Regions from separate parts of the Rhizobium sp. B230/85 genome, predicted to be linked through region 1. Evidence: predicted binding sites of a transcription regulator. Region 1 holds the regulator's gene; each other region holds the start of a gene.
What was found. Region 1 encodes LexA, which represses DNA repair genes until DNA is damaged. Its sites were predicted from a motif close to TGTTCNNNNTGTGTTCNG; they were not measured.
Positions count from the first base shown of each region.

Region 1 (7,937 bases):
TAGCATCGAAGATCACCGGAGCGCCCATCGCCGCCATGATCGGCAGCGAGCGCATGTCGGAGACCAGCGTGTTGTAGCCGAAGGATGCGCCGCGTTCACAGAGCAGGATGTTCGGGTTACCGCTGTCGTTAAGCTTGGCCAGCACGTTCTTCATGTCCCAGGGGGCGAGGAACTGACCCTTCTTGACGTTGATGATGCGGCCGGTCCTGGCGGCAGCGACCAGAAGATCGGTCTGGCGTGACAGGAAGGCCGGGATCTGCAGGACATCCACGGTCTTGGCGACAAGGGCGCACTGCTCCTCCGTGTGGATGTCGGTGAGCACCGGGAAACCGTATTCCTTCTTCAGCTCGCCGAAGATCTCCAGAGCCGCTTCCAGCCCAAGGCCACGCTGGGCGGACAGGGATGTGCGGTTGGCCTTGTCGAAGGACGACTTGTAGACGAGCCCGATGCCAAGCGAGGCGCAGAGTTCCTTGAGCTTGCCGGCTATCGTGAAGGCATGATCGCGGCTCTCCATCTGGCAGGGACCGGCAATCAGCGAGAGGCGCTTGCTGTTGGAGAAAGTGACCTTGCCGGGGCCTTCGCCGGCGACCACGTCCGAATTTGTCGAATGGCTCATGCTGTCTCCTCGAAGGCAAACAATGCCCCCTGCCCGGGAGCGGCCTTCACCAGAATAGTGTTGCTCTTGCGTGTGTAGGTCACGCCGTTACCAGCCAAATGCGCTTCTGTCACGGAAAGATCGCGAACCGCAAAGACGATTGCCCGCCCCCGCAGGCCCGCATCTTCACCGGATGGCGCCGCCTCATAGAAGGCCTCCATCCCCTCGCCGCTCAAGATGTCGATTTCCACATTGGCTGCCGATGCTGTGATGCCAAAGGAATGCGGAGCGATTGCGGCACCATTGCCAACTTGGCTGATGAGCCCGGAAAACGCCTCCGGGCTGGCGCAGGACAGCACAATGCGCGAAATGCCGAGAACGCCGTTCGGATGCCTCTCCAGCGCGCTGCGATCCGTCGGCATCGCATTAATGCGCTCGCAGGTGAAAACGAAGAAATCCGGGGCACGCAAATCTGCGGCGAAAGCAAGGCGAAAGCCGGCAATCGATTCGGACCCGTCCGGCATGCGCATCGGCCTTTCGAACTCGAGGATCTTGCCGGCCGAGACCCCGCGGTCGCGAAAGCGCTGCTGGTCGCTTTCAGCATTGCCGGTTGCGAAGGCAATGGAGGAAAAACCATCGTCGCCGACGCGAAACCGGAAAGCCTGGTCGCGCGCGACGAAGACATTGCCGGCCAGCGCCGACGCCTCGCACTCCGAGAGACTGGCAATGCCGAGTGGCTCGAGATAGGTCTTGTCGGCGAAGAAAACGCAAGCATTTTCAGTACCAAAGGGATGCCGTGCATCGGCAGCGACAGTGAAGCCAAGCTTGCTCAGCCGCTGGCGCGCAGAGGCTATATCGCAGGTCGGCAGGACCAGATGGTCGATTGGATAGGCTGCTGTCATGGTTTGTCTCCACCCTGCGAAGCCGTCAGCGACGGCAGCGCGACATGATCTTCCAAAAATGCGATTATTCCAACGGCGTTCACAAAGATTTAGTCACTTGCGGAACACATATGGAACATATAGTGTCCGTTCTGGCTTTGTTTCGCACTTGGAGCACGAAAAACGATGTTGACGCGCAAGCAACAGGAACTGCTTCTCTTCATTCACGAACGAATGAAAGAGTCCGGCGTGCCGCCTTCTTTCGATGAAATGAAGGACGCGCTGGATCTGGCGTCGAAATCAGGTATCCATAGGCTGATCACGGCACTGGAGGAACGCGGCTTCATTCGCCGCCTGCCGAACCGGGCGCGTGCCATCGAGGTCATCAAGCTTCCCGAGGCCTATAACCCGAATGCGCAGCCACGGCGCGGCTTTTCGCCGAGCGTCATCGAAGGCAGCCTTGGCAAGACGCCGGCGGTCGCCGCAGCGCCGACAAAGCCCGCAGTCGACGACCGCAGCGGCTCCGTCTCGCTGCCGGTCATGGGCCGCATCGCCGCCGGTGTTCCCATCGCCGCGATCCAGAACAACACCCACGACATCATGGTCCCCGCCGATATGGTCGGCGCCGGCGAGCATTACGCGCTCGAAGTGCGAGGCGATTCGATGATCGAGGCCGGCATCTTCGACGGCGATACGGTCATCATCCGCAATGCCAGTACGGCGAGCCCCGGCGACATTATTGTCGCCCTCGTCGATGACGAGGAAGCAACGCTCAAGCGCTTTAGGCGCAAGGGTGCCTCCATTGCACTCGAGGCAGCCAATCCGGCTTACGAGACCCGCATCTTCGGCCCGGACAGGGTAAAGATCCAGGGGCGACTTGTCGGACTTATCCGCCGGTATCACTGACCGGTGACGTGGCATCGGTACCGGTGAAGGCCGGCTTTCGCCAGTCATAGGCTCGATGCCTCTCCCATGGACGGTCAAGGGCGCTGAACGCGGTGATGAACTTTGGCTCAGGAGATATCAAGTTGACCTCGATGGAACCTGTTTTGCGTAGCGATGCGCCGGTGTAGAGCACTGCACCGGACCGACAGAGATCAAGGCGAAGTTTGACCGGCGTGATGACAATGTCGGCGGTATCGCAGGCCGGCCCCAGATAAGCCGCATCGGAGATAGTCACCAGCATCGCGCCCGTCTCGAGCATGGCAACGCACCAATCGCGACCATGGCAGGCAAACCCGCCGTCGACCGCATTGTCCAGAGCAGTTTCCATTGCTGATCGCAATGTGGCCTGATGCTCCGCATCCATACGGGTCGAGGGGCGGCCACGAACGGAATGGGGCGGGGTCGAGTTGTCCGGCGGCAGCATTTGCGGCGGCGTATCCTCTGACACCGGCAGGGCTCGCTGCCATTGCTGATAGATGAAATCCGGGGGGCGCTCACGATTGCGCTCGAGTCTCCCCTGCCGGAACATGGCGACCAGTTCGCCATCCTCCGAAATCAGCAGTTCCGATTTCTGGAGAGACGGTTGGAAGGCGGCAAAAGTCACCGAGGCCGCAATCAGCAACGCGCCGGCATGGCGCATGGGCGTTCGCAGCACCGTCATCAGCATGAAGCCGGCAATGATGGTCGGGAAAAGTCCGCTAGGCAGGCGCGCGAAGGGCACATTGCCGCCCCATGCAGCCACCGTCTTTGCGATGACCATGACGATATCAAGTCCCCAACCGGTGACAAGCCAGAACACGCCGTCGAGGCCGAAGGGCATCATCAGCATGGCAAGCATGCCGACCGGCATGACGATGAATGACACCACCGGCATGGCGGCGAGATTGGCAACGAGGCCATAGGTCGCCAGCCGGTGAAAGTGTTCGATCGAGAAGATTGCCGTCGACGCGCCGCCGATGAACGACGTCATGGCGATGCCGGTGAAGAAGCGGCTGACCGCCCGCACCGGCATCGGTGCCCGGAAAGCAGCAAACCGCCGCTCGCGGGGCGGACGTCGCTTCCATAGCGAATAGCCGGATACAAGGGCGATGGTCGCCGCATAGGACATCTGGAAACTCGGGCCGAGGATCTGCGACGGCGAGAGCACTAGAATGGCGATAGCCGAAAGGGCGACATTGCGCAGGCTGAAGGATGGTCTGTCGAACAGCACCGCGACCAGCATGATCGCCATCATGATGAAGGCCCGTTCGGCCGATACACCGAAGCCGGAAATGAAATAATAGGCGGTGACGGTGATCAGCGCACCGACGGCTGCAATTTTCTTGGTCGGAAAAGCCTGCGCCAATCCGGGAAACAGGCTCAGTGCATGCCGGAGGCCGACATAGAAGATACCGGCCGACAAAGCCATATTCAGTCCCGAGATGGCAATGATATGAGCGAGGCCGGACACTCTTAGGGCATCCGTCGTTTCAGGCGAAATCGCCCGACGTTCGTCGTTGACCAGCGAAGCCGCGAAGGCGCCGGTGTCGCCGGGCAGGATCGAGCGGATTCGGTCGCCGATATGGCCGCGCAGCCCAGTCAGCCAGCGGTCGGTCCTTTGGAGCGTCGTTCGCTCGCTGGTGTCGTCGACGCTGGCCATCATCAGTTGCGGCGTACCGTAGAAGAAACCGTTGGCACCGGTGCCTTCGAAATAGGCAGTGAAGGCAAAATCGTGGAGGCCGGGCAGCGCCGGGCCGGCTGGCGGGCTCAACCGGGCCCTGCCCTCAACCACATCTCCGAGTTCGAACGGTACATCCTGGCCGCGCACGAGAAGGGATATCTGCTCCGGTGGCCGCCGAACGACAGGCGCGTCTGTCGCCAGCAGATCCAGCACGTAGCGCCACCGCCCTTTGTCGTCCACTTCGCGGCGCTGAACCTGACCGGTGATGGTGGTAGTCACGGGCGAGTCCAGCATGATCGTCGACGCTCGCCATGTCTCCCATTCAGCGAGAAGCATGCCGAGCAGGCCCAGCGCCGCTGCGAACGCCAGATGCCGCAACGTTGGGCTCAGATTGTGTTTCAGGAGGCAGACGGCGGCGAGCACCAGGAAGACCGCCGCAATGCCCGTCACCGGCGGATTGCCCGGAAGCTCGAACCAGATTATGGCTCCGCAGCCGATGTAGACGGGCGCAAACAGCATTGCGCGACCGTGGGCGGCCTCTTCGGCAATCATCCCCGCGGTTGCGATTCGCCACCCGTTGAGCGAAAGGGCAGCGCGCTTCGGCCACGGCACGGCGTGTTGCGTGCGGGCAGGCATCCGTCCAAGCTTGGCAACGGCGTTGACAGTAGCGCGCGAACGCTCGGCGAGGCCGAGAAATACCTGGCGATGACCTTGCCTCTCGCGCGCGTCCAACTCTGCCATTCGCCAGTCAGCCCCGCTCGCAATCTTCAAGCCCAGGGTATTTTTGCAACCTTTGCTCGAACAATTCAACTGAAATCGATTGAAATGCGTCCCGCGGGAACGTCGCTTCTGGAATGCCGCAGATCGGGCTTTAAAGGCATCGCAGTCATGGCGGAGGCGCTGCCCAAAAGTTGATACCGCGATGCACAAATACCGGTCAGGGTAACTTGGCATTAGCCTCTGGATCATATAGCTAATCTTTAGACGCTTAACCCTTTGGTGCTTTTTTAAGGCACCAACCCGCCAAATCTTGGAGGCTCTCATGACGGAACAAAGCGCGAAACTGACCTGGGGTGATAAGACTGTCGATCTGCCGGTGAAGGCCGGTACCATCGGTCCGAGCGTCCTCGACATTGGCGCACTCTACAAGAATACCGCTTCCTTCACTTACGACCCCGGCTTCACCTCGACCGCATCGTGCGAATCCAAGATCACCTATATCGATGGTGACGAAGGCGTTCTGCTGCATCGCGGCTACCCTATCGAGCAGCTGGCCGAAAAGGGTGACTTCCTGGAAGTCTGCTACCTGCTTCTCTACGGCGAACTGCCGACGGCTGCGCAGAAGAAGGATTTCGACGACCGCGTCGTTCACCACACCATGGTGCATGAACAGATGACGCGCTTCTTCACAGGCTTCCGCCGCGATGCACATCCCATGGCTGTGATGTGCGGTTGCGTTGGTGCGCTGTCGGCCTTCTATCATGATTCAACCGATATCACGGATCCGCACCAGCGCATGGTGGCGAGCCTCCGGATGATTGCAAAGATGCCGACGCTTGCCGCGATGGCGTACAAGTATCATATCGGCCAGCCTTTCGTGTATCCGAAGAACGATCTCGACTATGCGTCGAATTTTTTGCGCATGTGTTTTGCGGTTCCTTGCGAAGAATTCGAAGTCAATCCGGTTCTTGCCCGTGCGATGGACCGCATCTTCATCCTGCACGCCGATCACGAGCAGAACGCCTCGACATCGACGGTCCGTCTTGCCGGCTCTTCGGGCGCAAACCCATTTGCCTGTATCGCGGCCGGCATCGCCTGCCTCTGGGGCCCGGCCCATGGCGGCGCCAACGAAGCTGCACTGATGATGCTGCAGGAAATCGGCACCGTCGATCGCATCCCTGAGTACATCGCCCGCGCCAAGGACAAGAACGATCCTTTCCGCCTCATGGGTTTTGGTCACCGCGTCTACAAGAACTACGATCCGCGCGCCAAGATCATGCAGAAGACGATGTACGAAGTGCTGGAAGCAACCGGCAATGCCGGCGATCCGCTAATGCAGGTTGCTTTGGAGCTCGAAAAGATTGCTCTGAACGACCCTTACTTCATCGAAAAGAAGCTGTATCCCAACGTCGACTTCTATTCGGGCATCACCCTGCGGGCACTCGGTTTCCCCACGGAAATGTTCACCGTGCTGTTCGCACTCGCGCGTACCGTCGGCTGGATTGCCCAGTGGAACGAGATGATCGAAGATCCGCAGCAGCGCATCGGCCGTCCTCGCCAGCTCTACACCGGCGAACCGAAGCGCGATTACACACCGGTCGACGGCCGCTAAACGCCTTAGACTTTATAAAAAAACCCGCTCAGGAATGGGCGGGTTTTTTGTTGTCCAGAAGTTCGAGCACAATGGATGCTGCCTTTTCTCCGGGCGGTGTCTCCGTCTGCATCCGGTCCCAAACGAGGTCGAAACCCTCGATCATCGCGCGCCGCTGCTGGGTGTCGCTCGACAGGCGCTCGAGCCAGCGGGCCAACAGGCCCGGCAGCAACATCTCGTTGATCTGCTCCGGCACGATGACATAATCGGCAACCAGGTTGGGCAGCGCAGCGGTCCAGGTCTTTATCCGCTTGTGCAGCAGCTTGACGATAAAATCCGTGCTGTACGTCGAAATGACCGGCACACCGGTCAAGCCGAGTTCCAGAATCACCGTCCCCGACGCTGCCATCGCTGCGTCGGCTGACGCGAAGGCCTGCCACTTGGCGGCAGTACCGATGACGATCTCGGGCTTGATCTCCCAGTCGGCGACCAGCTTACGAACCAAATCTTCGCGCCGGGCAACTGTCGGCATGACGAATCGCATGCTTTTATTACGCCGGCTAAGTTCATCAACAGTCTGGCGAAAGAACGGCATCAGGTTATTTATTTCGGAAGACCTTGAGCCGGGTAATAATATTATGGTCCGCGTGTCGTTCGCGTCGAGCGGCGGACGGGCGGCGCGCTGCCGGCGCGCGTAGACCAGACCGGTATCTGTCACCAGGCGGTGACCGACGTAGGTCGTCGGCGGGCCGCCGAGACGTTTCATGACTTCCGGCTCGAACGGCAGGACAGCCAGGACGTGATCGACGTAAGCGAGCATCGCTGTGGCACGATATTCTTTCCAGGCCCAGACGCTCGGGCAAACATATTGGACGATCGGCAGGTCGGGCAGCGCCTTGCGGACCCGCTTGGCCACCCGGTGGGTAAAATCCGGGCTGTCGATGATGACGAGGATATCCGGCCTTGCGGCGATGACGGCCTTTGCCGTTTCGCCGATAAGGGCAATCAGCCGCGGCAACTTGGCGATCACCTGGGTGAACCCCATCAGCGACAGTTCGGAGAAATCGTAAAGCGACTTTAGTCCTTGCGCCTCCAGTCCATCGCCACCGACGCCTACGAGCTCGAGCGGTCGCGTCGTCTGCAGGCGCAGGGCGGCAACGAGATCGGCGCCCAGCAGATCGCCGGAGACTTCCCCGGCAATGATGGCGACCTTCAGGGGCGAAGTGTTCACTGGATGCCTCCGGCAGTCAGGCCGCGATCGATACCGAACAAAAACAGGCCGGCCTCATTGGCAGCGTCGATCGTCGCCTTACGCTCCAGTATCAGCGCACGCCCGGCCTCGACAGCAACGCCACCGAGGCCAGCTGCCTTGGCGTTGAGGATGGTCGATACGCCGATGGAGGGCAGATCGGCGCGCAGGTCCTGCTGCGGCTTACAGAGCTTCACCAGCACGCCCCGGCGCCGGTGCGATATGCGGCCGGCTGCCCGAAGGCCTGCGACGCGCTCGATCATCTGGTCCGTCCCCTCGACGCCTTCGAGCGCGAC
Region 1 is NZ_CP072156.1:2,102,671-2,110,607, reverse strand. It holds gene kdsA (3-deoxy-8-phosphooctulonate synthase) at 1-616, opposite strand, end outside; gene J5289_RS10285 (VOC family protein) at 613-1,497, opposite strand; gene lexA (transcriptional repressor LexA) at 1,663-2,382, shown strand; gene J5289_RS10275 (ComEC/Rec2 family competence protein) at 2,363-4,822, opposite strand; gene gltA (citrate synthase) at 5,124-6,413, shown strand; gene lpxB (lipid-A-disaccharide synthase) at 6,442-7,623, opposite strand; gene J5289_RS10260 (LpxI family protein) at 7,620-7,937, opposite strand, start outside.

Region 2 (7,937 bases), 1.9 Mb from region 1:
CCCGGATGAGACGGATAACCGTCGGGGTGACTACATGCTGGTCCACCAAAGGCGCAGAAAACAATCCATTCATCGCGATCCTTGACCCGACAACTCATAATGTTGATATGTCAAGGAAACCGCGTGCGGGATTGTTTGTTTGCTTTCGTGGTGAAAAGAAGCATCAAGATGCCTCAATGGATCAGTAGTGCGACCCTAGCACAAAAATCTGAGGAAATCAATAATTTGCTTTGCAGTGCCGTATTTGCACGCCAATTCGGACGCGCGCCATGATTCGGCGCAACGTTCGTTTGGAGGCAAGGATCAGTCGCCAGAACCGGGGTTGGCAGAGAAGTATTTCTCGAACTTGCCGGTCTCGCCATCCATCTGCTTTGCTTCGGCCATCGGCTCCCGCTTGACCGTGATGTTTGGCCACTGGGTCGCGTAATCGGCATTGATTTTCAACCACTTGTCGAGGCCCGGTTCGGTATCGGGCTTAATGGCTTCAGCCGGACATTCCGGTTCGCAGACGCCGCAATCGATGCACTCGTCGGGATGGATGACGAGAAAATTCTCGCCTTCGTAAAAGCAGTCTACCGGGCAGACTTCAACGCAATCGGTGTATTTGCAACGTACGCAATTGTCGGTCACGACGTAGGTCATGATGAACTCCAGGATTTTTCAAGTTTTCCGGGGACGCACGACCTGGAACGTCGCGCCTTTCCATCGGGTACCGGCAACCTGCCTCGTCCCGGAGGCAAGTAAACCGGCTGTCTCAGCGGGTTGCTCGTCAGGTATCGGCTTTGTCGGCAGATTTCAAGATTAAACAGTCTCTAAATCTCAAGCCTGCCGGCATCGTATTCTACTCGTCGTCCGCCATCAGCCGGTCGATCTCGCGGCGCTGGCGCTTCGTCGGGCGTCCGGCGCCGGGGTCGCGCAGCGCTTGTTCGAACAGGGTCAGCTTCTTCGTTTCATCCGGTGGCGGCGTGATGTCCTCATACAGCAGCTTGGCTTCCTCGAAAGGACCTCGCCTCTCCCCGGGCAGTCTGACAACGAGAACTATGTCCCGTCGTTCCAGCGACAGTTCGATCTTGTCGCCGGGCCTGACGCCATGGCTCGGCTGGATGATGCGCTCGCCATTGATCCGTACGTTGCCCTTAAGCACGTAGGTCTGCGCCAGCGAGCGGGATTTTATCATGCGGGCGAAAAACAGCCACTTGTCGATGCGCTGTCGCGAACCGCTTGAGACCTGTCTTTCGTCCACCATGGCTTACTTCTTCATCTGCTCCTTGAGCGCGGCCAGCTTTGCGAAGGGCGAATCCGGATCCATCGGCTTTTCCTTGCGAGGTGGCTTCGCCTCGAAGCGTGTCGGCTGAGCCGCCGGGCGATTGTTTCGATCGTTGCGCTCTCCACCACGGTCATTGCGCTCATTGCGCTCGCCGCCGCGATGATCGGGACGCTTGCCCTGCTGCTGCGGCGGACGACCGCCGCCGCCGTCCTTGCCACCGCGCGGCCCGCCGCGATTGTCGCGTGCTTCGCGATTGCCTTCGCCCTGCGGCTGGTCGCCGGATGGGCGACGATTGGTGTTTGGCTGCGCATTGGCCTGATCCTGGCCAGCGCGTGGACCCTGTTGACCACGGCGCTCGCCCTGGCGCGGAGCCGGACGCTGGTTGTCGTTGCGGCCACCCAGCCGCCACAGCAATACCGGCTTCGGCGGCTCGGCAGCGACCGCGTCGACTGGAGCGCCTTCGGCCGCAGCTTTTGACGGAGCCACATCGGTAACGGCAGCCTCTGCTGCGCTTTCAGGCGCAACGTCTTTGGCGGCTTCCGGCTCGGCAACAGGAGCATCTTCCGAAACCGCTGCGGACACTTCCGCGACTGTTTCCGCGACGGCCTCTGACTGGGTCGCCACGGCAGCTTCGGCTTCAGCTGTCTCTGGGTGCGGCGTAGAGGATCCGTCGACTGGTGCCAATACGTTTGTCGCAGCGACTGGCGTAGCGTCCTGCTTGCTGAGGTGAATTGCAGCTTCTTCGGCCGGCACGGCATCGGCGCGATAGCCGAGGCCCTTCAGGATCTCTTCCATATCGTCGAGCGTAGCACCAAGAATGGACAGCATCGCCGTCGTCGTTGTGAAGCGCCGGCCATCATAGGCACCGTCCGGACGGGAAGGCTGGCCGGGCTTCCACTGCAGCAGCGGCCGGATAAGATCGGCAAGGCGCTCGAGAATGTCGATGCGCACGGCACGCTTGCCAAGGAAACGGAAGCCGGCGAGCTTGTAGAAGGTGCGCTCATAGGTCGAATCCGTGACCACGGATGTGCGGCCGGCAGCCAGGACCGGGATGAGATCGCCATAGCCCGGCTTGTCGATGCCGTCGTTTTTCAGCGCCCAGAGCAGGGTGATGAGCTCAGCCGGAGCCGGCTTCAGCAATGCTGGAACGAAAATATGATAGGCGCCGAAGCGGATGCCATAGCGGCGCATCGAGGCGCGCGCATCCTGGTCCAGCGACTTCACTTCTTCCGTGACATCGCGGCGGAACAGCACGCCGAGGTTCTCGACGACCTGGAAAGCCAGACCCTTGGCAAGGCCTTGCAGGTCTTCAGCGCGAGAGAGGTCGTCGAGCGGCTTCAGCACCGTCGAAATGTGATGATTGACGAAGCGCTCGATGCGGGCGGCAACATGTTCGCGCGCATGGCCGGTCAGCTGCTCGTCGGCAAGCAGGATGACGCGTGGGCGCATGATATGGTCGCTGCCGGTAAGCCGCGCCACGGGGTCGCCGAGCCAGCGCACCGAACCATCGGAGCCGATCGCCAGATCGCCGTTGCCTGCCGCATGAATGCGGGCAGCGCGCGCCTCGAATTCCAGACCCAGCGCTTTGAGCGACGCGTTCTGCACGGCTTTGGCGTCGGGACCGTCAGTCCCGCCGATAGGAGAGAACCGGAACCCGGTCAACTGCCCGACATGATGCCCTTCGACGAAGACATCTCCATTTACACTGATTTCAGCTTCCAGCATTGCATTCTCTCTCAGGCGCTTCATGAGCACAGATGTCCTGCGATCAACAAAGCGGTTCGTCAACCTTTCATGTAACGCGTCGGACAATCGATCTTCGATTTCCCGCGTCTTTTCTTGCCAGTGTGTCGGATCGGCAAGCCAACCGGGCCGATTCGAAACATAGGTCCAAGTTCTTATCTGCGCGATTCGCGCCGAAAGCGTGTCTATCTCGCCATCGGTCCGGTCGGCGCGCCGGACTTGCTCGGCCATGAAATCCTCGTTCACCGTGCCATGTTGCACGAGATCGGAAAACAGGGACGAAATCAAATCGGCATGTTGGGCCGGTGTGATACGCCGATAATCCGGCAATGCACAGGCTTCCCATAATTTTTCTACATTCGCCCGGCCGACGGCGAGGCGCGCAACCTCCGGATAACCGGTCAGTTGCTCCAAAGCCTGCTGGTCGACGGAAGGCAACGAACGTGTCAGCCCATGGATGCGCGGCGGCGCATCGAGGCTGAGCTTCAGCGCGGCGACGGAGGAAAAGTCGAGATCCTTCGTGCGCCATTGCAACACTTTGACGTTGTCGAACTGGTGGCTCTCGATGCGGCGAACGAGATCGGCATCGAAGGGATCGACCTGGCCGGTAACACCGAACGTCCCGTCGCGCAGATGGCGACCGGCACGGCCGGCAATCTGCCCGAGTTCACCAGGATTGAGATGACGGAACTGGTAGCCATCGAATTTCCTGTCCTGGGCAAACGCGACGTGATCGACATCAAGATTGAGGCCCATGCCGATGGCATCGGTAGCGACGAGGTATTCGACATCGCCGTTCTGGTAAAGCTCGACCTGGGCATTGCGCGTGCGTGGGCTTAGGGCACCGAGGACCACGGCCGCCCCGCCGCGCTGGCGACGGATCAGTTCGGCAATGGCGTAGACCTCATCCGCTGAAAACGCGACGATGGCGCTACGCTGCGGCAGCCGGGTAATCTTCTTCTGGCCGGCATAGGCAAGATGGGAAAGCCTTGGCCGCTCGACAACGGTAATTCCCGGCAACAGATGCTCCAGGATCGGCCGCATGGTGCCCGCGCCGAGAAGCAATGTCTCGTCGCGGCCGCGCAGATGCAGGATACGATCAGTGAAGATATGACCGCGCTCGAGATCGCCGGCGAGTTGCACCTCGTCGATGGCAACGAAAGAGGCCCGCGTCTCGCGCGGCATCGCCTCGACAGTGCAGACGGAGTAACAGGCGTTAGGCGGGGCGATCTTTTCTTCGCCGGTAAACAGCGCAACGTTCTTGATACCGACTTTCTCGACAAGCCGCGTGTAGACCTCGCGCGCCAGAAGCCGCAGCGGAAGGCCGATCATGCCATTGCCGTGCGCGACCATGCGCTCGATGGCGTAATGGGTCTTGCCGGTATTTGTCGGTCCGAGCACCGCGGTTACACCGCGACCGCTCAAAATCATGGGCTGCGAAGTCAGGGTCATTGGTCCATGCGAAGATGAGGCGCAGCAGCCTTCAGGGTCAGGAACGCTTGTTGTAAGCTTCCCCACAGATGACCAGCCTAGGTGGCAAAGGCAAGGCCCGGAAGGCAAAACAATTTTTTAGACACCCGGATAATACTGGTCATTTGCCACAGACGGGAAGCAAAGTGGCCTCGGACGACCTGCGGGAGCGGTTTGGAACGCCCCCGGAACAAAGAGGCTACGAATCGCTGACTCGCCCGGATTCATGATCCGTTCACGCCTAGATATCGTCACTACGCCGGCCAAAAGCACCAGATGATGAATCGTCGTCGGCGCCGACGTGACAGCATCTTCAGGGCGAGAGCAGCATCCAGCCATGAAAAACCGCTGAGCCGGCTATAAAATCTCCCCAATAAGCCATTGTCCCAAATAATCGAGATAGTTGGCGGGAACAACTTTATGTGAGCCGCGTTTATGGCATCAGCAAACAAATGCTTTCGAAGTGAAGGGAACTGACCATGCTCGGCACGATACTGCTCGTCGTACTCGTATTGCTCCTGGTGGGCGCACTGCCAAACTGGGGCTACAGCAGCAGCTGGGGTTATGGTCCTTCTGGTGGCCTTGGTCTCATCGTCGTCATCATTCTGGTGCTCGTCCTGATGGGGCGGATTTAATTCGTAATTTGTGCTAGACCAATATGGTCTATTATCTAGGGAGCAAGACATGAAAAAACTGATTATCGCAGTTGCACTCATCGGCACACTCGCATCGTGCACGCCGGAAGAGCGCGGCACAGCCATTGGTGCAGGCACCGGTGCCGTCATCGGTGGTGCCGTCACCAATAGCTGGGGCGGTGCTGCTGTCGGCGCCGTTGCAGGCGGCCTCGTCGGTAACCTGATCGGCCACTCGGAACGTCGTGGCTACTGCATCTATCGCGACCGTTATGGCCAGCGCTACGAAGCACGTTGCCGCTAAGCTTCGGCATGAAGTTGGAATTGGGCGCTTCGGCGCCCTTTTTCATGCCGTCAACACACTGTTGACGATGACGTGAACTTCAACCCCTTTCAATTCGGTGTTGCTGTACCGATATTGATGGAACGCGAGCAATATTGTTTGAGCCGGGCTACCGGGTGCTCGCCGAAAGGATCGACTTTTCCATGGTTGAACTCGTCACATATATCGCTGCTTTGGGTGTCATCGCTGCCGCTGCCGTTACCTCGACCGTTGCCGTGCGGGCGGCCCAGCGCAAGGAGCAAAGCCGGGTGCTCGTGCCTGTTCGCTCGCGCCCGCGGAATGCACGCCGCTAGCTCGCCACTTCATAGACGAAGATAAATCCGTCAGACGAAAAGCTGGCCGCCATTTGCCGTGATCGTGGAGCCGGTGATGAACCCGGCGTCATCGGCAACGAGGAATACGACGCAACGGGCAACTTCTTCCGGCTCCCCCAGCCTGCCAACCGGAATTTGCGGCAGGATATAACCGTTCATTACCTTTTCCGGCACCGACAGCACCATCTCCGTGCCGATATAGCCAGGGCAGATCGCATTGACGGTAATGTTCTTGGCAGCGCCTTCTTGCGCCAGCGCCTTGGTAAAGCCGATATCCCCCGCCTTTGCGGCCGAATAGTTGGCTTGGCCCATCTGGCCTTTCTGGCCATTGATCGACGAGATATTGACGACCCGCCCAAAATTTCTCTCCCGCATGCCCGCCCACACATGGTGCGTCATGTTGAAAAGACCGTTCAGGTTCGTATTCACCACCTCATGCCACTGCTGCGGCGTCATCTTGTGGAACATCGCATCGCGGGTGATGCCGGCGTTGTTGACCAGGATCTCCACCGGGCCGACGTCAGCCTCGACCTGGGCAATGCCCTTGCCGCAAGCCTCGTAGTCCGTGACGTCCCAGCGATAGACGGCAATGCCCGTCACGCTGTTAAAGGCTTCGGCTCTTTCATCGTTGCCGGCATAGGTCGCGACGACCCGATAGCCGGCATTGTGCAACGCCATGGAAATGGCGGCGCCGATGCCGCGGGTGCCCCCGGTGATGAGTGCTACTCTGCTCATAGTCCGTTCCCCAGTGCCGCTGCCTACCACGCAGCCCGCAGACCCCATGGCAGACTGTTTAAAACGCCTCGATACACATGGCTACCCCCATGCCGCCGCCAATACACAGGGTCGCAAGACCCTTACGTGCACCGCGCCGCTTCATCTCGAACAACAAAGTGGTCAGAGTACGGGCGCCCGATGCGCCAATCGGGTGACCGATGGCAATCGCCCCGCCGTTGACATTGACGATGGCGGGATCGAAGCCCAGTTCGCGGCTGATCGCGCAGGCCTGTGCCGCGAAGGCCTCGTTGGCCTCCACGAGGTCGAGGTCGCCAACCGTCCAGCCAGCTTTTTCCAGCGCCTTCCGCGAGGCCGGAATGGGGCCGGTGCCCATGATTTGCGGATCCACGCCCGCGGTTGCCCAGGAAACGATCCGGCCCAGTGGACGGATTCCACGACGTTCGGCTTCCCCCTCGCTCATCAGCACCGTTGCGGCAGCACCGTCGTTTAGCCCGGATGCGTTGCCGGCGGTAACCGTCCCCTCTTTGTCGAACACAGGACGGAGCCGCGCCATGCCCTCCAGCGTCGATCCGTGGCGGATGTACTCGTCGCTATCGACGGTCACGTCGCCCTTACGGCCGGCGATTGTGAAGGCCACGATCTCATCCCTGAAACGTCCGGCCTGCTGGGCTGCCTCGGCCTTGTTCTGGGAAGCGACGGCAAAGGTATCCTGGTCATCGCGGGACAGCTCAAACTGCTTGGCGACGTTTTCGGCGGTGATACCCATGTGATAGCCGTAGAATGCGTCGGTCAGGCCATCCTTGATCATCGTATCGACCATGGTCATGTCGCCCATCTTGGTGCCCGCGCGCAGGTGGGCCGCGTGCGGCGCCATCGACATGGACTCCTGGCCGCCGGCCACGATAATTTTCGCATCGCCAAGCGCAATCTGCTGCATGCCAAGCGCCACGGCCCGCAGGCCCGAGCCGCAAAGCTGGTTCACGCTCCAGGCCGTCGCCTCCTGCGGCACGCCCGCCTTCATCGCAGCCTGGCGCGCCGGGTTCTGGCCCTGCGCTGCCTGCAGCACCTGGCCGAGGATAACCTCGTCCACCTCGGCAGCCTCGATGCCGGCGCGCTGCAGCGCACCCCGGATTGCCGTTGCTCCCAGTTCGTGGGCCGGGACCGCTGCAAAAGCACCGTTAAAGGCGCCGACTGCGGTGCGCGCGGCACTGGCGATGACGATGGATGGTTGGCTCATGAAATCCTCCTCGAGAGCTGGCTCGGCCGGCGAAAACTGTCAAAGCCGGGCTCCCGAGTCAAACACGAAGATTTCAACCCTGCATGTTTTGTTTCAACATGCTGATGGACCGAAAAACCAACCTGCGGAAAGGGATTGCCGCAGCGCACAAACTGATTGTCACCGGCCTTCCTTTCCGTCTACACTCTTTGGT
Region 2 is NZ_CP072156.1:228,447-236,383, forward strand. It holds gene fdxA (ferredoxin FdxA) at 304-642, opposite strand; gene J5289_RS01150 (RNA-binding S4 domain-containing protein) at 842-1,246, opposite strand; gene J5289_RS01155 (helicase-related protein) at 1,250-4,462, opposite strand; gene J5289_RS01160 (DUF3309 family protein) at 4,960-5,115, shown strand; gene J5289_RS01165 (YMGG-like glycine zipper-containing protein) at 5,165-5,416, shown strand; gene J5289_RS01170 (hypothetical protein) at 5,599-5,748, shown strand; gene phbB (acetoacetyl-CoA reductase) at 5,779-6,504, opposite strand; gene J5289_RS01180 (acetyl-CoA C-acetyltransferase) at 6,563-7,744, opposite strand.
Region 2: a site for LexA is predicted at 4,667-4,684, ahead of J5289_RS01155 (helicase-related protein). Genes of this name have one in related genera too.

Region 3 (6,879 bases), 1.2 Mb from region 1:
ACGTCAGCGCCCGTATCGGCGCCAACGGAAAACTGTCGGTGGTGCGCGCCTGAGGGGTGCAGCCACGCCCGGGGCGTTGGCTTACGGGATGGACGACATGGCTTCGAGTGAGATGAAAGCACAGCTTCGCAAGGAACGGCTGGCGGCTCGCGACGCGCTGCCGGCGGATTTGCGGGCGCAAAAAAGCGCCACCATGGTGCGGTGTGGTGATGCGGAAATTCGCTTCGAGCCGGGAGCGGTTATTGCCGGCTTCCTGCCCATCCGCTCCGAGGCGGACATCCGGCCGCTGCTCGATCTGTTGCGATCGCGGGGCGCGCGGGTCTGTCTTCCTGTAGTTGTCGACAGGGAAACAATCGTCTTTCGCGAACTGGCAGATGCCCGTTCGCTTGTTCCCGGTGCCTTCGGTACGCTCGGCCCTGACGAGACCGCAGCTTTGCTCGAACCCGATATCCTGCTGGTGCCGCTATCGGCCTTCGACGCTGCCGGACGGCGGATTGGCTACGGTGGCGGCTATTATGACAGGGCGATTGCGCTTTTACGACGGAAAGGCCTCGCGCGGCGCCTGATCGGCATTGCATTCGATTGCCAAGAAGTGCCATCAGTACCCGCCGAGCCGCACGACGTTCCCCTTGACGCCATTCTGACCGAAAGCGGCCTTCGCATTTTCTGACCGGAGACCGACGTGGAATGAGACTGCTATTTCTGGGTGACATGGTTGGCAAGACCGGGCGCGTGAGCGTCTGGAACCGCCTGCCGGGGCTGGTGTCCGATCTCAAGCTCGATTTTGTCATCGTCAACGGCGAGAATGCGGCCGGCGGTTTCGGCATCACCGAAGAAATCTTCCTGGAAACCATCAATGCCGGCGCCGACGTGGTGACGACGGGCAACCATGTATGGGACCAGAAGGAAGCGGTTTCCTTTGCCGGCCGGCACGACCAGTTTTTGCGCCCGGCCAATTATCCGGCCGGAACGCCCGGACGCGGCTCCGGCCTCTATTATGCGCGCAACGGCGCCCGCGTGCTGGTCGCCAACATCATGGGCCGCGTGTTCATGCATCCCGAACTCGACGATCCCTTCAAGTCGGCCGAGGCCATTCTCGCTGCCTGCCCCCTGAAGGAGCAGGCCGATGCGATCGTTTTCGACTTTCATGCGGAGGCTACCAGCGAAAAGCAGTGCTTCGGACATTTCGTCGATGGCCGCGCCAGCTTTGTCGTCGGGACCCACACCCATGTGCCGACGGCCGATGCACAGATCCTCAACGGCGGAACAGCCTATATGTCCGATGCCGGCATGTGTGGCGACTACGACTCTTCGTTGGGCATGGAAAAGGAAGAACCGCTCAACCGGTTCATTTCGAAGATGCCGAAAGGCCGCTTCGAGGCGGCATCCGGGCCGGCGACGATATGTGGGGTCGGCGTGGAAATCTCCGATTCGACCGGGTTGGCGGAAAAGATAGCGCCGCTGCGGATCGGGCCTAGACTCGCTGAGACCGTTCCCTCGTTCTGGAACTGACCGATGATTAACTTATGAGCTAGCCCGGGCTGTCCGTTGACGGCCCGGGCTATTCTCGTTCAGGCAAACGTCAGATGACGCTTGACGCCGACGTCCGGCATCTTGTCGTCGTCGAGATTGGCCTTGGCGATCTCCCAGCCGAATTTCAGCTTGCTGCCGGTTGAGATCCATAGTTCTGCATCTTCGACATGCATCGCAAGCATCGTCAGGGTCGGGTCCTTCTTGCCGTCGTGATACCAGGCGGCGGTCACCGAACTCCAGTACTCGTCGATCTTTGCCTGGTCGGCGCGGACCTCGATCTTGCCGGCGAGGCTGGCGTGATAGTCGTGATCCTTGCCGACCACGCAGAAGCGGGCTCGGGCGCCGGTCTTGATGCTCTTGACGATGTCTGCATCGGTCTTGGTGTAGAACCAGATGGTGTTTGTCGTCGGATCGGCGTGCGGCGCCATTGGCTGCATGTGCATGTCGATGCCGTCGATACCCAGCATGCCGGCGTGCACCGCATCGATCTGCTCCCACAACTGCTTTGCCGGATGTTCCTGTGCTTCGCTGAAGCTGGCCATGGCCAATCCTTTCGATTTGATAATGCGTCCTGAAACGTGAGGTGGGCCACCTTTGTTCCTTCAGTCAACCTCCGGCGTGGCAGGGCTTTTCGCTTGAATGCCTGTGGCTTCGCACCTATAAGGCGCCATTCATATCAGAAGACTGAGCAGGGGTGCCATGGCTGGCCATTCACAGTTTAAAAACATCATGCATCGCAAGGGTCGTCAGGATTCCGTGCGGTCGAAAATGTTCTCCAAGCTGGCGCGCGAAATCACCGTCGCCGCCAAGGCCGGACTGCCCGACCCGACGATGAACGCCGCCCTGCGTCTCGCTATCCAGAACGCCAAGGCGCAGTCGATGCCGAAGGACAACATCGACCGTGCGATCAAGAAGGCATCGGGTAGCGAAGGCGAAAACTACGAGCAGATCCGCTATGAAGGTTACGGCCCCGGCGGCACTGCCGTGATCGTCGAAGCGCTGACCGACAACCGCAACCGCACCGCCTCGAACGTCCGCTCGACCTTCACCAAGGCCGGCGGTACGCTTGGCGAAACAGGCTCGGTCTCCTTCTCCTTCGACCACGTTGGCGAAATCACCTACAAGCTCGCGGTCGGCGATGCAGACAAGGTGATGGAAGCGGCAATCGAGGCGGGTGCCGACGACGTGACTACCGATGAAGAAGGCCACACCATCATCTGCGGCTTCGAAGCGCTGAACGAAGTCTCCAAGGCGCTGGAAGCAACGCTGGGCGAGGCGGAAACCGTCAAGATCGTCTGGAAGGCGCAGAACACAGTGCCGGTCGACGAGGAAAAGGCAGTGTCGGTGATGAAGCTTATCGACAGCCTGGAGGACGACGATGACGTCCAGTCCGTCTATTCTAACTTCGAGGTTTCCGACGAGGTCATGGCCAAGCTGTCGGCCTGACGTTTTAGCGGGCTACCGAGTTGATACACCCACCACCCGCTTCTGCGGAAGGTGGGTGTTTGTGTTTTGAGGCCAGGTCCGTTGTGGCAAGCTGGAGAAGTGGCCAAACCGTCGTCCATGCCCGAAGCCTCAGCGGCGACGGTGCAGGAAGTGGATCTCGGCGGTCTTGCGTCGCACCGGATCTGTCAGCGTGAAATTGCCGAGCCTGTTGTCCATCTCGCCCGCCTCTGAGGCGAGGCGATGGATTGCGGCGGTCGTCTCTTCCACCATGGCGGCGTTCTGCTGCGTCATGGCGTCGAGATCGGTGACGGCAAGGTTGATCTGCCGAAGTGTCTCGGCTTCCTCGTGTGTCGAGCGCATGATTTCGCGGATCTGAACGTTGATGTTCTCGACATGGGTGCTGATGCCGTCGAGTGCGACGCCGGCGCGTTCGACCAGCGCTACGCCGTTTTCGACCTCCCCGGTCGATTTCGCCAGCAGTCCAGCAATCTCCTTGGCGGCGCTGGACGAGCGCTGTGCCAGTTCCCGCACTTCGTGCGCGACAACTGCAAAGCCTTTGCCAGCTTCGCCCGCACGGGCCGCTTCGACGCCGGCATTGAGCGCCAGAAGATTAGTCTGGAAGGCAATGCCATCGATGACGCTGATGATCTGGTTCATCTGTCGCGACGAGCCCTGGATGGCTTCCATGGCGGCGATCGTCTCGCGCATGATGCGACCCGAGCCTTGCGTTTCGGCCTGTGCGTCGCGTGCTATGCGCTCGGCTTGCTCCGCGCGGGTGATCTGCAGACGGACGGCATCGGTGATGGCGCCGACCGCTCTTGCCGTCTCGGTGATCGAGGCCGCTTGGCGTTCTGTGCGGCCCGCAAGTTCGGTGGCACCGCCGCGCATCTCCTCAGAGCCGGAATGGACGGCCATGGAGTTGCCGCCGATCGCCGTCATGGTGTCGCTGAGCGTTGCCAGGGCCTTGTTGAAATTGACCCGAAGGCCTTCGAGTTCGGCGGGGAAGGCGGTATCGAAGCGGTAGGCGAGATCGCCGGCGGCCAGGTGGTGCAGACCCTCGTCCAGGTTTTCGACGACATCCTGCAGCACGCGGGCTTCCGCCTCGCGCTCCGTGAGCCTTGCCTGGCGCTCGGCTTCCGCGTTTTTATGAGCCTCGGCGCTGGCCGCCTCCAGCAGGCGCTGGTCAATGAGCGACTGGCGGAAGCGTGCAAGGGCCTTCGCCATCGTGCCGATCTCGTCATTGCGATCCTGACTGCCGATCTCGCTGTCCAGCTTGCCATCCGCGACATCGCGGGTAACAGCGGCCAGACGGGCAAGCGGCGCAAAGAGAAGCTTCATCACAAGGCCGGTTGCCAGCGCCACGAGGATGAGTACGCCGAAGCCGATGAGTGTCAGCAACTTGGCAATCGCGATCGAGCCGGCATTCAGTTCGCTCTTGAGCAGGCTCTCGACGATCAGGAAATGCTTGCCGCCGAATACGATCGGGCGGGCATAGGCGCGTGCCTCACCATCGGGACGTGTGAGATCGGCGACGCTGATATCGTTGCCGGCCAATGCTTCAGCCGCAAAACTATAGGCGGCGCCATCGACAGCTACGAGGTGTGCGGCTTCGTCGACGCCGATAACCGAACCGTCTTCCGAAACTACGACCGACCTCGCCGTGCTCGTGGCCGGGTTGCCCTTGGACAGGATGGAGGCGAGGATATCGTCGCGCACCTGGAAAATCATCACGCCCTTGGGTGCGCCAAGCTTGAGGATGGGGACGGCAAAGTAGACGGCGCCCTTCTGGGTCGCGGGGTCTACACGCAGGCCGGAAAAGGCGCTCGGGGCGGTGTCGTTGGTTGCCTTGGCGACGTTTGCGACAGCATCTGCGTAGGTTTTCCCGAGGCTCGATGCGACCCAGGCCGGGCTCTTGAGATTTTCTGCGAAGGCGGGACCCTTCTTGTAGGAATAGATCACCGCGCCATCCATGTCGGCAATCAGCAGGTCGCTGAAAGGCGAGCCCTGGAGGTCACGGCCAATTTCTGCCTGGGCGGTCTCGTGGCTGGAGTAATAGAACCCGCTGGGACCACCGGGCTTCAGAAGCTTTTCACGCTGGTCCGCCGGATTGGGGTTCTGGCTGACGAATACTTTCTGCAATTCCGCGCGGGCGTCGCCGGAGGTCTTCTCGATGGTTTTCCAGCCGCTTCTAAGGCTGGTGATCGTCATCTGTACCGCCTCGATGCGGGCGATCGAATCCGCCTGCGTGCCGATCTGCTGCAACTGGTCCTGCAGCATGTCGCCGCGGAAAACCAGCACGCTCTTCTTTGCCTCGAGCGCCTGATCGTCCGAAAGCCTGTTGCTGGCGATGTAGGCGAGGCCGTCGAGAACGGCGACGGAGAGGAGCGTCAGCAGCAGGAAGGTGGCGATCACCTTGAAGGACAGCGACTGGAACCGGCGAGACATGGCGTAACCTCTAGACTCTCGTCTCGTCCATAGCGCGAAACGATGTGCAGCGAAAAAGTTGTTAAACTGGGGTGCGGCCGCTGCCGAACCACCTGCGTAGGCAATATCGGGGAAGAGTCGGCAAAATGGCTTAATCGCACGTAAAGACGCGTGATGAATTATCGTGATGTTTTTGCTTTGTTCACATTTTTCTGGCACATGGTTGCCATGAACGGTAGGTTGACGACCATGCAGAACACGATTCGTATCATCGGCATAGATCCAGGCCTGCGCCGCATGGGCTGGGGCATCATCGACGTGCTCGGAAACTCCCTGCGGTTCGTCGCCTCGGGCACCGTGCTTTCGGATGGCGACATGGATCTGGCGTCGAGGCTCTGCCAGCTGCACGACGGGCTGTCAGATGTGGTGCACACCCATCAGCCCCATGAGGCGGCGGTGGAGCAGACTTTCGTCAACAAGGATGCTGTCGCAACGCTCAAGCTCGGCCAGGCACGCGGCATCGCCATGCTGGTGCCGGCAAGGGCGGGGCTCGCGGTCGCCGAATATGCTCCGAACGCGGTCAAGAAAGCGGTCATCGGCGTCGGCCACGGCGAAAAGCAGCAGATCCACATGATGCTGAAGATCCTGATGCCGAAGGCGGAGTTCAAGGGCAACGATGCCGCCGATGCGCTGGCGATCGCCATATGTCATGCCCATAATCGTGGTGGCAACCGCATGCGACAGGCCTTGCTGGCCGCCGGATAGCGTTTTGATACGTCACCACTACCAGAACCTGACGGATATCCCATGATCGGCAAACTCAAAGGCACCATCGAGGAAATCGGCGAGGACTATGCGCTCGTCGATGTCCACGGCGTTTGCTATGTCGCCTATTGCTCCAGCCGGACGCTGGCAAGATTAGGCGGCGTCGGCGAGGCCTGCGTGCTGTTCATCGAAACCTATGTGCGCGAGGACCAGCTGAAGCTGTTCGGCTTCCTCACCGTGCTGGAGCGGGAGTGGTTCATTCTGCTGCAGAGCGTCCAGGGCGTCGGGGCGAAGGTGGCGCTGGCGGTGCTGTCGACGCTGACGACCTCGGAGCTTGCCAACGCCATTGCCCTGCAGGACAAGACCGTCATTTCCCGAGCACCCGGTGTCGGCCCCAAGGTTGCGATGCGCATGGTACTGGAATTGAAGAACAAGGCTCCGGCGTTTGCAGGCGAAGCGCTGAACATGGGCCTCAAGCAGGAGATCGGCGAGGGCGTTGCCGCAGCGCCGGTGTCGGATGCCGTGTCGGCCCTTACCAATCTCGGTTACTCGCGTGACCAAGCCGCCAACGCCGTTGCCGCCGCCATGAAGACGGCGGGCGAGGGTGCCGACAGCGCCAAGCTCATCAGGCTGGGGCTGAGGGAACTGTCGAAGTGAGAATTCCTTGCCGCTCCCAAAACTCCTTGCTATCGCTGGAAAGTAAGGAGATGC
Region 3 is NZ_CP072156.1:3,265,463-3,272,341, reverse strand. It holds gene J5289_RS15765 (HAD-IA family hydrolase) at 1-53, shown strand, start outside; gene J5289_RS15760 (5-formyltetrahydrofolate cyclo-ligase) at 98-670, shown strand; gene J5289_RS15755 (TIGR00282 family metallophosphoesterase) at 688-1,512, shown strand; gene J5289_RS15750 (pyridoxamine 5'-phosphate oxidase family protein) at 1,572-2,075, opposite strand; gene J5289_RS15745 (YebC/PmpR family DNA-binding transcriptional regulator) at 2,233-2,979, shown strand; gene J5289_RS15740 (methyl-accepting chemotaxis protein) at 3,109-5,424, opposite strand; gene ruvC (crossover junction endodeoxyribonuclease RuvC) at 5,653-6,168, shown strand; gene ruvA (Holliday junction branch migration protein RuvA) at 6,211-6,825, shown strand.
Region 3: a site for LexA is predicted at 5,592-5,609, ahead of ruvC (crossover junction endodeoxyribonuclease RuvC). Genes of this name have one in related genera too.

Region 4 (7,937 bases), on a different replicon from region 1:
AGCTGACCGCGTTCCAAATAGATGCGATTGACGTCGGTTATCTCCAACTCTCCGCGCGCAGACGGCTTCAGGTTAGCGGCAATGTCGACCACCTGCTCGTCGTAAAAATAGAGACCTGTCACCGCCCAGTTGCTTTTCGGCTTCTCAGGCTTTTCTTCGATTGAAAGAGCCTTCATGGAGTGGTCAAACTCGACCACGCCGTATCGTTCAGGATCTGTGACATGATAGGCAAAGACGCGAGCGCCGCGGGTGGTGTCTGCGCCCGACTTTAACAGTTGTGGCAGGCCGTGGCCGTAATAGATATTGTCGCCGAGAATAAGCGCCGAGGGATTGCTGCCGACAAAGTCCGCACCGATCACGAAAGCTTGGGCGAGACCATCGGGGCTAGGCTGCACGGCGTAATCGATGGAGATGCCCCAGTTGCTGCCATCGCCTAGCAGGCGCTTGAACGCCTCGTTGTCATGGGGCGTTGTGATGATCAAAATTTCCCTGATACCGGCAAGCATCAGCGTTGTCAGCGGGTAATAGATCATAGGCTTATCGTAGACCGGCATCAGCTGCTTGGACACGGCCATGGTGATCGGATAAAGGCGAGAGCCGGAGCCGCCCGCAAGAATGATGCCCTTCATGCTTCTTTCCTTGTGTCATGAGACGATGGGAGCGTCTTTGTGGAAGCGTTCTCCCAGCCAGCCGCTTGGCAGCAGCCGGAACGCTCCCTATGTCTTAGTTTGTTAAAAGTCTCTCACAAACCGCTCTCGTGGACTGTCGCCAGTCCGGAAGCACTATTGCGTAGACATCATTGAGCTTGCCGTTCGATAGCCGTGAATTGGCCGGTCGGCTGGCTGGCGTCGGATAGTCCGCGGTGGTGATGCGCCCGACGGTTACCGCCTTGCCGGTTTTCTGATGCAGATTGGCAAAAATCTCTTCGGCGAACTCCGCCCAGGTCGCCTCGCCGCTGCCGGTCAGATGAAAGACACCGCGCAACTTCGGATCGGCATCCTTGACCAGCCGCTGAGCGATGGCGATCACCGCATCAGCGATGTCGAGAGCGCTGGTCGGCGTACCCTGCTGATCGGCAACGACGTTTATGGCGTCGCGCGTTTCAGCCAGCCGTAGCATCGTCTTGACGAAATTGGCACCGTAAGGCGAATAGACCCAGGCGGTTCGAAGGATTGCGTGGTTTGCGGTCGCTGCTGCAATCGCCTGCTCGCCTGCCAGCTTGGATTTGCCGTAGACAGAGGTAGGCCCTGTCTCGTCTGTCTCGACATAGAAACCGTTCTTGTCGCCGGGAAACACGTAGTCGGTCGACAGATGCACGACTGGAATGCCGAGTTCCTCGGCGATGGCTGCGATCGCTGCCGGACCGTCAGCATTGATGGCAAAGGCCGCCGCTGCCTCGCTCTCGGCCTTGTCAACCGCCGTGTAGGCGGCGGCCGAAACGATCGCATCGGGTTTAAGGCCGACGAGAGCCGTTCGGATCGAGTCCTTGTCGGCCAAATCCAGTTCCGGGCGGCCGACAGCGACAATCTCGACACTGGCAAACGGCCCGCGCTCGATCAGCGCGCTCACCACCTGTCCACGTTTTCCTGTGACGGCTATCCGCATGTTTCTGTTCCCGAACCTATTTCAGTACGCCGAGACGCTCGCCAGAATAAACACCCTGACGCAGCGGCTGCCACCACCATTCATTGTCAAGATACCAGCGCACGGTGCGCTCGATACCGCTGTCGAAATTCTCTTGCGCTTTCCAGCCCAACTCTCTCTCCAGCTTGGTGGCGTCGATGGCGTAGCGCGCGTCATGGCCGGGGCGGTCGGTAACATACGTGATCAGCTCGGCATGAGGCCTTGCCTTGGGACGCAGCTGGTCCATCAGTTCGCAGACACGGGTGACGACGTCGATGTTGCGGCGCTCGTTGCGACCGCCGACGTTATACTTCTCGCCCAGCCGGCCATGCCCTGCGATCAGATCGAGGGCGCGCGCGTGGTCCTCGACATAAAGCCAGTCGCGAATATTGACGCCCTTTCCATAGACCGGGAGCGGCTTGCCATCCATGGCATTGAGGATGATGAGCGGGATCAGCTTTTCCGGAAAGTGATAGGGACCGTAATTGTTGGAGCAGTTTGACACCACGACGGGCAGGCCATAGGTGCGGTGCCATGCGACCGCCAAGTGGTCGCTTGCTGCCTTCGAAGCGGAATAGGGTGAGGACGGATCGTAAGGCGTGATCTCTTCGAACAAGCCTTCTTCGCCGAGCGAGCCGTAGACCTCATCGGTCGAAACATGGAGGAAACGGAAGGACGCTTTTCGGTCGGCCGGAAGGTCGTTCCAATAATGCCGTGCCGCTTCCAGAAGGCTGAAGGTCCCCATGACATTGGTCTGCACGAAGTCGGCGGCGCCACTGATCGAACGATCGACATGGCTTTCGGCGGCCAGATGCATGATACGATCCGGCTGGAAGGAGGCCATGGCCTCCGACATCTTCTGCAGGTCGCAGATATCGGCCCGAAGGAACCTGTAATTCTGGGCGCCGTCGAAATCCCTGAGCGATGCAAGATTGCCGGCATAGGTCAGTTTGTCGACGTTCAAAACCTCGGCACCGACGTTTTTCACGAGATGCCGGACGAGTGCCGACCCGATAAACCCTGCTCCGCCTGTGACAAGAATGCGCATGTTGTTCTGTCTCCGTGGCTTTATTCGTTGATCATCTGAAAGTACGCGGGCAGCTCCGCCAAAGTCGGTTGTTCCTTGTCCTTGTTGGACAGGATGGCGTCTTGGAGCGGCAGCGGCCACGCGATACCGATGCTTGGATCGTTCCACAGAAGGCCGCGGTCGTTCTGCGCGCTGTAGGGCGCTGTCACCTTGTATGAGATCACGCAATCGGGAACCAGGGTCGCAAAGCCGTGGGCAAATCCTGCCGGGATCCAGAGCTGCTCGCCGTTTTCCGTTGAGAGTTCGAGCCCGTACCATTGTCCGTAGGTTGCCGATCCCACGCGGATATCGACAGCGACATCGAAGATCCTTCCTGCGATACACCGCACCAATTTACCTTGCGCAAATGGCTCCAGCTGGAAGTGCAACCCACGCACCGTTCCGACCGAAGCCGACAGAGACTCGTTTTCCTGTACAAATGTGACGTCGGCCACATTCTCGCGGAACCAACCCTCCTTGAACGTCTCGGAAAAGTACCCGCGATGATCACCAAGTCTGTTAGGGGTAATTTTTGTGAGGCCAGCAAGCGGCAATCGGTCGATCTTCATCATACACCCATCTGTTCCACTCGATCCTTTGTAATTTCCGAGACCGGTTTGCAAGCGACTTCTATCGAATCACAAATCTCCGGTCATCCTTTTTAGACTCAAGGACCGTTCAACACTTAAAAGAGCCGGGTGGAGGAGATACGCCATTGCCAGCTCTAACTGACAGTGAAAGGTTTTCGCAGGCCGGCTCGACAAAAACCCTCCATTCGCCGAGTTTCTATAGCCTGCAGTTCCGCGTCGGCCGCCTTGGTCGGCGCCGGCAGTCTGACGTCGCAGGGCAAGCCACCGCCGCAGCTGACAGTGCGACGATCGACTAAGCTGCATGCGGCGCAGGCAGGTGGCGGGCGCAGTCACCGACACCAATGTCACCAGCCAGGATCCGGCAAGGCCCATCAGGCGCGACCAAATGGACGAGCGTCTCAGCGGGCGGCTGGACTGGACGCTGTCTTCATGCCGAGCGATGAGACGCTGATGCCCGACGCTGCCGAGTCCTGCCCGCCCGTCCGGCCCAGACTGTAGGGCGTGTCCTCATCCTGCGCATGATGTCGGCGTTGTCAGACCATAGTCTACCCGGACAGCGGGTGCCGTGAAGGAGACGCCAGCGCCAACGAGGATTGTTGTCTTATCCCGTGCCGACAATTCCGTGAACGCCCAGAGAGTGACGAAACGCACCGTGAGCGCTTTGAACCAAAAACCTCGCTATTTCTCGCCAGGCGCTGCCTTCCCGCCAAGATCGAATTTCCGGACCGGTCGATCAGGGTTGCAGGACAATTTCTCTCCTCAAACAGCTCGTCGGTTTTCGCATGGCTGCGCTGCAACAAAGTCTATTTAATGTGCGGCGAGATCGGCTATCTTCGTGTTCATGGAAGCGATGCTCCTCCTCCTCCCGCAAAGCTTCGAATTCAGGCGGCCCACTCCTCCTTCCGGGGACGCCTGTCGGAACAACGGCGCTCCTCCTCCCAAGCCGTTGTTCGGTTCTTTTCGAAAAGCCTGCCGCACCTCCTCCCGCGGCAGGCTTTTTCGTTTCAGGACCATCGCGTCAGAGGCCAAGAGCGAGTTGCGGTTCTTGAGCGCGGTCCTCCGTGTTCAGCGATGACAGGGTCACGCCCAGGAGCCGCACAGGACGTTTGAGCGGGAACACCGAGGCAAGCAGGATCTCTGCGGCCTCCAGCACCGTGTCGACATCCGAGACAGGCCCGGACAGGGTTTTGCTGCGGGTCGCCTGGCTGAAGTCCGAATATTTGATTTTCACAGTCACCGTCTTTCCCGTGATGGCATTGGCCTCACAATGGCGCCAGACCTTTTCCGCCAACGGCCTGAGCTCCGCCTTGGCCAGATCGAGATCGTCAATGTCCTCGACGAAGGTATCCTCGGCGCCAACGGATTTTCGGATCCGGTCGGGCCTGACCCGGCGTTCGTCGATGCCGCGAGCGATACCGTAGAAATAGGGCCCGGACTTGCCAAAATTCTGCTGGAGAAAGGCAAGCGACTTCGATTTGAGGTCAAGGCCGGTCTCGATGCCGTGCCGTTTCATGCGCTCGGCAGTTGCCGGCCCGACGCCATGGAATTTCTTGACGGGGAGGGTCTCGACAAAGCCCGGGCCATTCTTCGGGGTTATCACCGCCTGGCCATTGGGCTTGTTCAGGTCGCTTGCCATCTTGGCCAGAAACTTGTTGTAGGAGATGCCGGCAGATGCATTGAGGCCGGTGACAGCCTTGATCTTCGCGCGGATCTCCAGCGCAATGTCGGTGGCAATCTCCATGCCTTTCAGGTTCTCGGTCACGTCGAGATAGGCCTCGTCGAGCGACAGGGGTTCGATAAGGGCTGTGTACTCAGCAAAGATGTCCCGGATCTGCTGCGACACCTGCCGATAGACCTCGAAGCGTGGCGGCACGAAGATCAGCTCCGGACATTTCCGCTTGGCGGTCACCGAAGGCATGGCTGAGTGGACACCGAAGGTTCGCGCTTCGTAGCTTGCCGCCGCCACGACACCCCGGGCAGCCGATCCGCCAACGGCCAGCGGCCGTCCGCGCAGGTCGGGATTGTCGCGCTGCTCGACCGAGGCATAGAAGGCATCCATGTCGACATGAATGATTTTGCGGGTTGGGGATAACGTCACGTCGTTCATGGCGGCCATCTGGGATTGTCGGCGAAACAAAAAGAGAACATAGCAGTGTTTCGACCGATATCCAAGGCGATTGACGGTGACTTGCCCGCTTGAGGCAACCTGTGGGCCTAAGGGACGTTGAGCCAGGTGACATCAGCAACAGGAGATAGCCGCATGGCCGACGACAGCACCCTGAAGATCCGAGCCACCTTCGCGACCCGGGCCGCAGCCGATCTTGCAGTCGAGCATTTGGTTCAGCAGCACGGCATCGCAAGGCCTGACATCTTCATCCAATCGACCACCAATGAAAACACCGTCGGCACGTCGCCATCGGGCGGAGACCTTTCACACAACGAGGGCGCGCGAGACGATGCGCCGCTTGGCGGCGAAATCGAGGTGTCCGCCAATATCGCCTCCAGCCAAGTTGCGGTTGTCCAGCGCAGTCTGGGCGAGGCGGGTGCCATTCGCGTCTCGGGCCAATAGGCGCCCAAGCCTTTGCATGACCGTGGCGAGTGGCTCTTCGAATGGGGAGCGGGCCACATCGAGCCTTTCCCCCGAAAGATCAACCGCCTCCCGGTCGCATCCATGCCGCGACCGGCCGCGCCCGGCGTTTCGTCCAGGCACGCACCCACTGATTTTTTTCCTGAGGCCAAACACGGCGCAAAAGGGGGGTACGGCGCTGATTTGGCTCAAGAATCTTCTCCTTTGCTAAAATTGGAGGAGGATATTCCTATTTTGTACCGGCTTGACTCTCGCCGTTCGCCGGAACAGAACATGAACTTCAATCGATAAAACGGCATGACGTCGTTCTGATGACCCACGAACCGAGAGGATTGCGTGAACGATGACGGCTGCACGCGAGCACGTCATAGCCGATCTGCGCAGCCGCATCGCCGCCCTTGGGCGTGGCCCGGCGAAGCCATTGGAAAGCCTGCCCTTCGGTGTCGGCGAGATCGACGCCGTGCTGCCGGGAGGCGGTCTTGCGCGCGGCGCTCTTCACGAGTTTGCAGGCGGTGGCGCCGGGGCCGTCGATGGCGCAGCCGCCGCCCTGTTCGTTGCCGGGATTGCGGCCCGCACCAAAGGCAAGATCGTCTGGTGTCTGACGCGTCCAGACCTGTTCTTCCCGGCGCTGGCCCAAGCGGGCCTCGATGCCAACCGGGTCATCTTCGTCGAGGGCGATCGGCAGGAGGACGTGCTTGCGTCCATGGAGGAGGCCTTGTCCTATGGCGGCCTCGGCGCGGTCGTGGGGGAGCTCGTTCGGCTGCCGATGCTGGAAAGCCGGCGCCTGCAGCTGGCCGCCGAACAGAAGGGGAGCTTGGCCCTCGTCGTTCGCAGATGGCGCCGGCAGACGGAAGCCAACGACTTCGGTCAGCCGACCGCGTCGACCACGCGGTGGCGCGTCAGCGTGCTGCCGTCGGCGGCCTTGCCGGTACCCGGCGTCGGGCGGGCAACCTGGTTGCTGGAGCTGATGCGATCGCGGGCCGGCGCCTGTGCCGAATTTGTCGTTGGAGCGTGTGATGACCAGGGTCGTATCGATCTACCTTCCGGATCTGTCGACGGATCGCATTCGTCGCGCGGCCGATCCCGCCATTCCGGTTGACCAGGCCATTGCCGTGATTGCAAAAAGCGGATCGAAACGCTGGGTGTCGGCCGCCGACGATCCGGCAAGACGGGCAGGTGTGCGCATCGGCATGGCGGCCGCAAAGGCCCAGGCCCTGTTCCGGGGACTGCTGACGATCGAGGCCGACCCGCGGGCCGGCGCTGCGGCTCTCGAGCGGATCGCGTTGTGGGCATTGACCCAATATTCGCCCATCGTCGCCGTCGATGCCGAAGACGGTATCGTCATGGACACGGAGGGTGCCGACCATCTGAAGGGTGGAGAGCGTGCCATGCTGACGGGCATCGCCAATCGGTTCGCCGCCAGGGGTCTGACGACGCGTGTCGCCATAGCCGACACATGGGGTGCCGCGCACGCCTGCGCACGGGCGATCAAAAGGGAGACGGTCATCATACCCAGAGGCGAGACCCTGCGCGCCGTCGAGCGCTTGCCCGTCTGCCTGTTGCGGCTCCCGGACAAGATCATCGGGGATCTCAGGACCCTCGGCTTTCGCACGATCGGGGAGCTCTCCATGACGCCGCGCGCGCCGCTGACGCTTCGCTTCGGGCCCGAGATCGGGCGACGCCTTGACCAGATGTTCGGTCGTGTCCGCGAGCCGATCGAGCCCATCAGGAGCCCTGGACAGATTGCGGTCGCGCGCTCTTTCCAGGACCCGATCGGTGCGGCAGAGACGATAGACAAATATGTCGGGCGCCTGGTCGTCGAGCTCTGCGCCGAACTTCAAAGACAAGGGCTGGGGGTCCGGCGCGCCGACCTGATCGTCGACACGGTCGACAATGCCCGCCAGGCCATTCGTGCCGGAACGGCAAAGCCCGCAAGGAACGTGGCCTGGCTGACCAAGCTGTTCAAGGACCGCACCGAAAGGATCGATCCCGGTTTTGGCATCGAGAGGCTGACCCTGGTCGCCGTCATGGCGCAGCCGCTCGAGGAGACCCAGACGGCATCGTCGTTTGT
Region 4 is NZ_CP072157.1:626,059-633,995, reverse strand. It holds gene rfbA (glucose-1-phosphate thymidylyltransferase RfbA) at 1-629, opposite strand, end outside; gene rfbD (dTDP-4-dehydrorhamnose reductase) at 724-1,605, opposite strand; gene rfbB (dTDP-glucose 4,6-dehydratase) at 1,622-2,671, opposite strand; gene rfbC (dTDP-4-dehydrorhamnose 3,5-epimerase) at 2,692-3,258, opposite strand; gene dinB (DNA polymerase IV) at 4,298-5,386, opposite strand; gene J5289_RS20960 (hypothetical protein) at 5,540-5,848, shown strand; gene J5289_RS20955 (ImuA family protein) at 6,210-6,965, shown strand; gene J5289_RS20950 (DNA polymerase Y family protein) at 6,883-7,937, shown strand, end outside.
Region 4: a site for LexA is predicted at 5,409-5,426, ahead of dinB (DNA polymerase IV). Genes of this name have one in related genera too.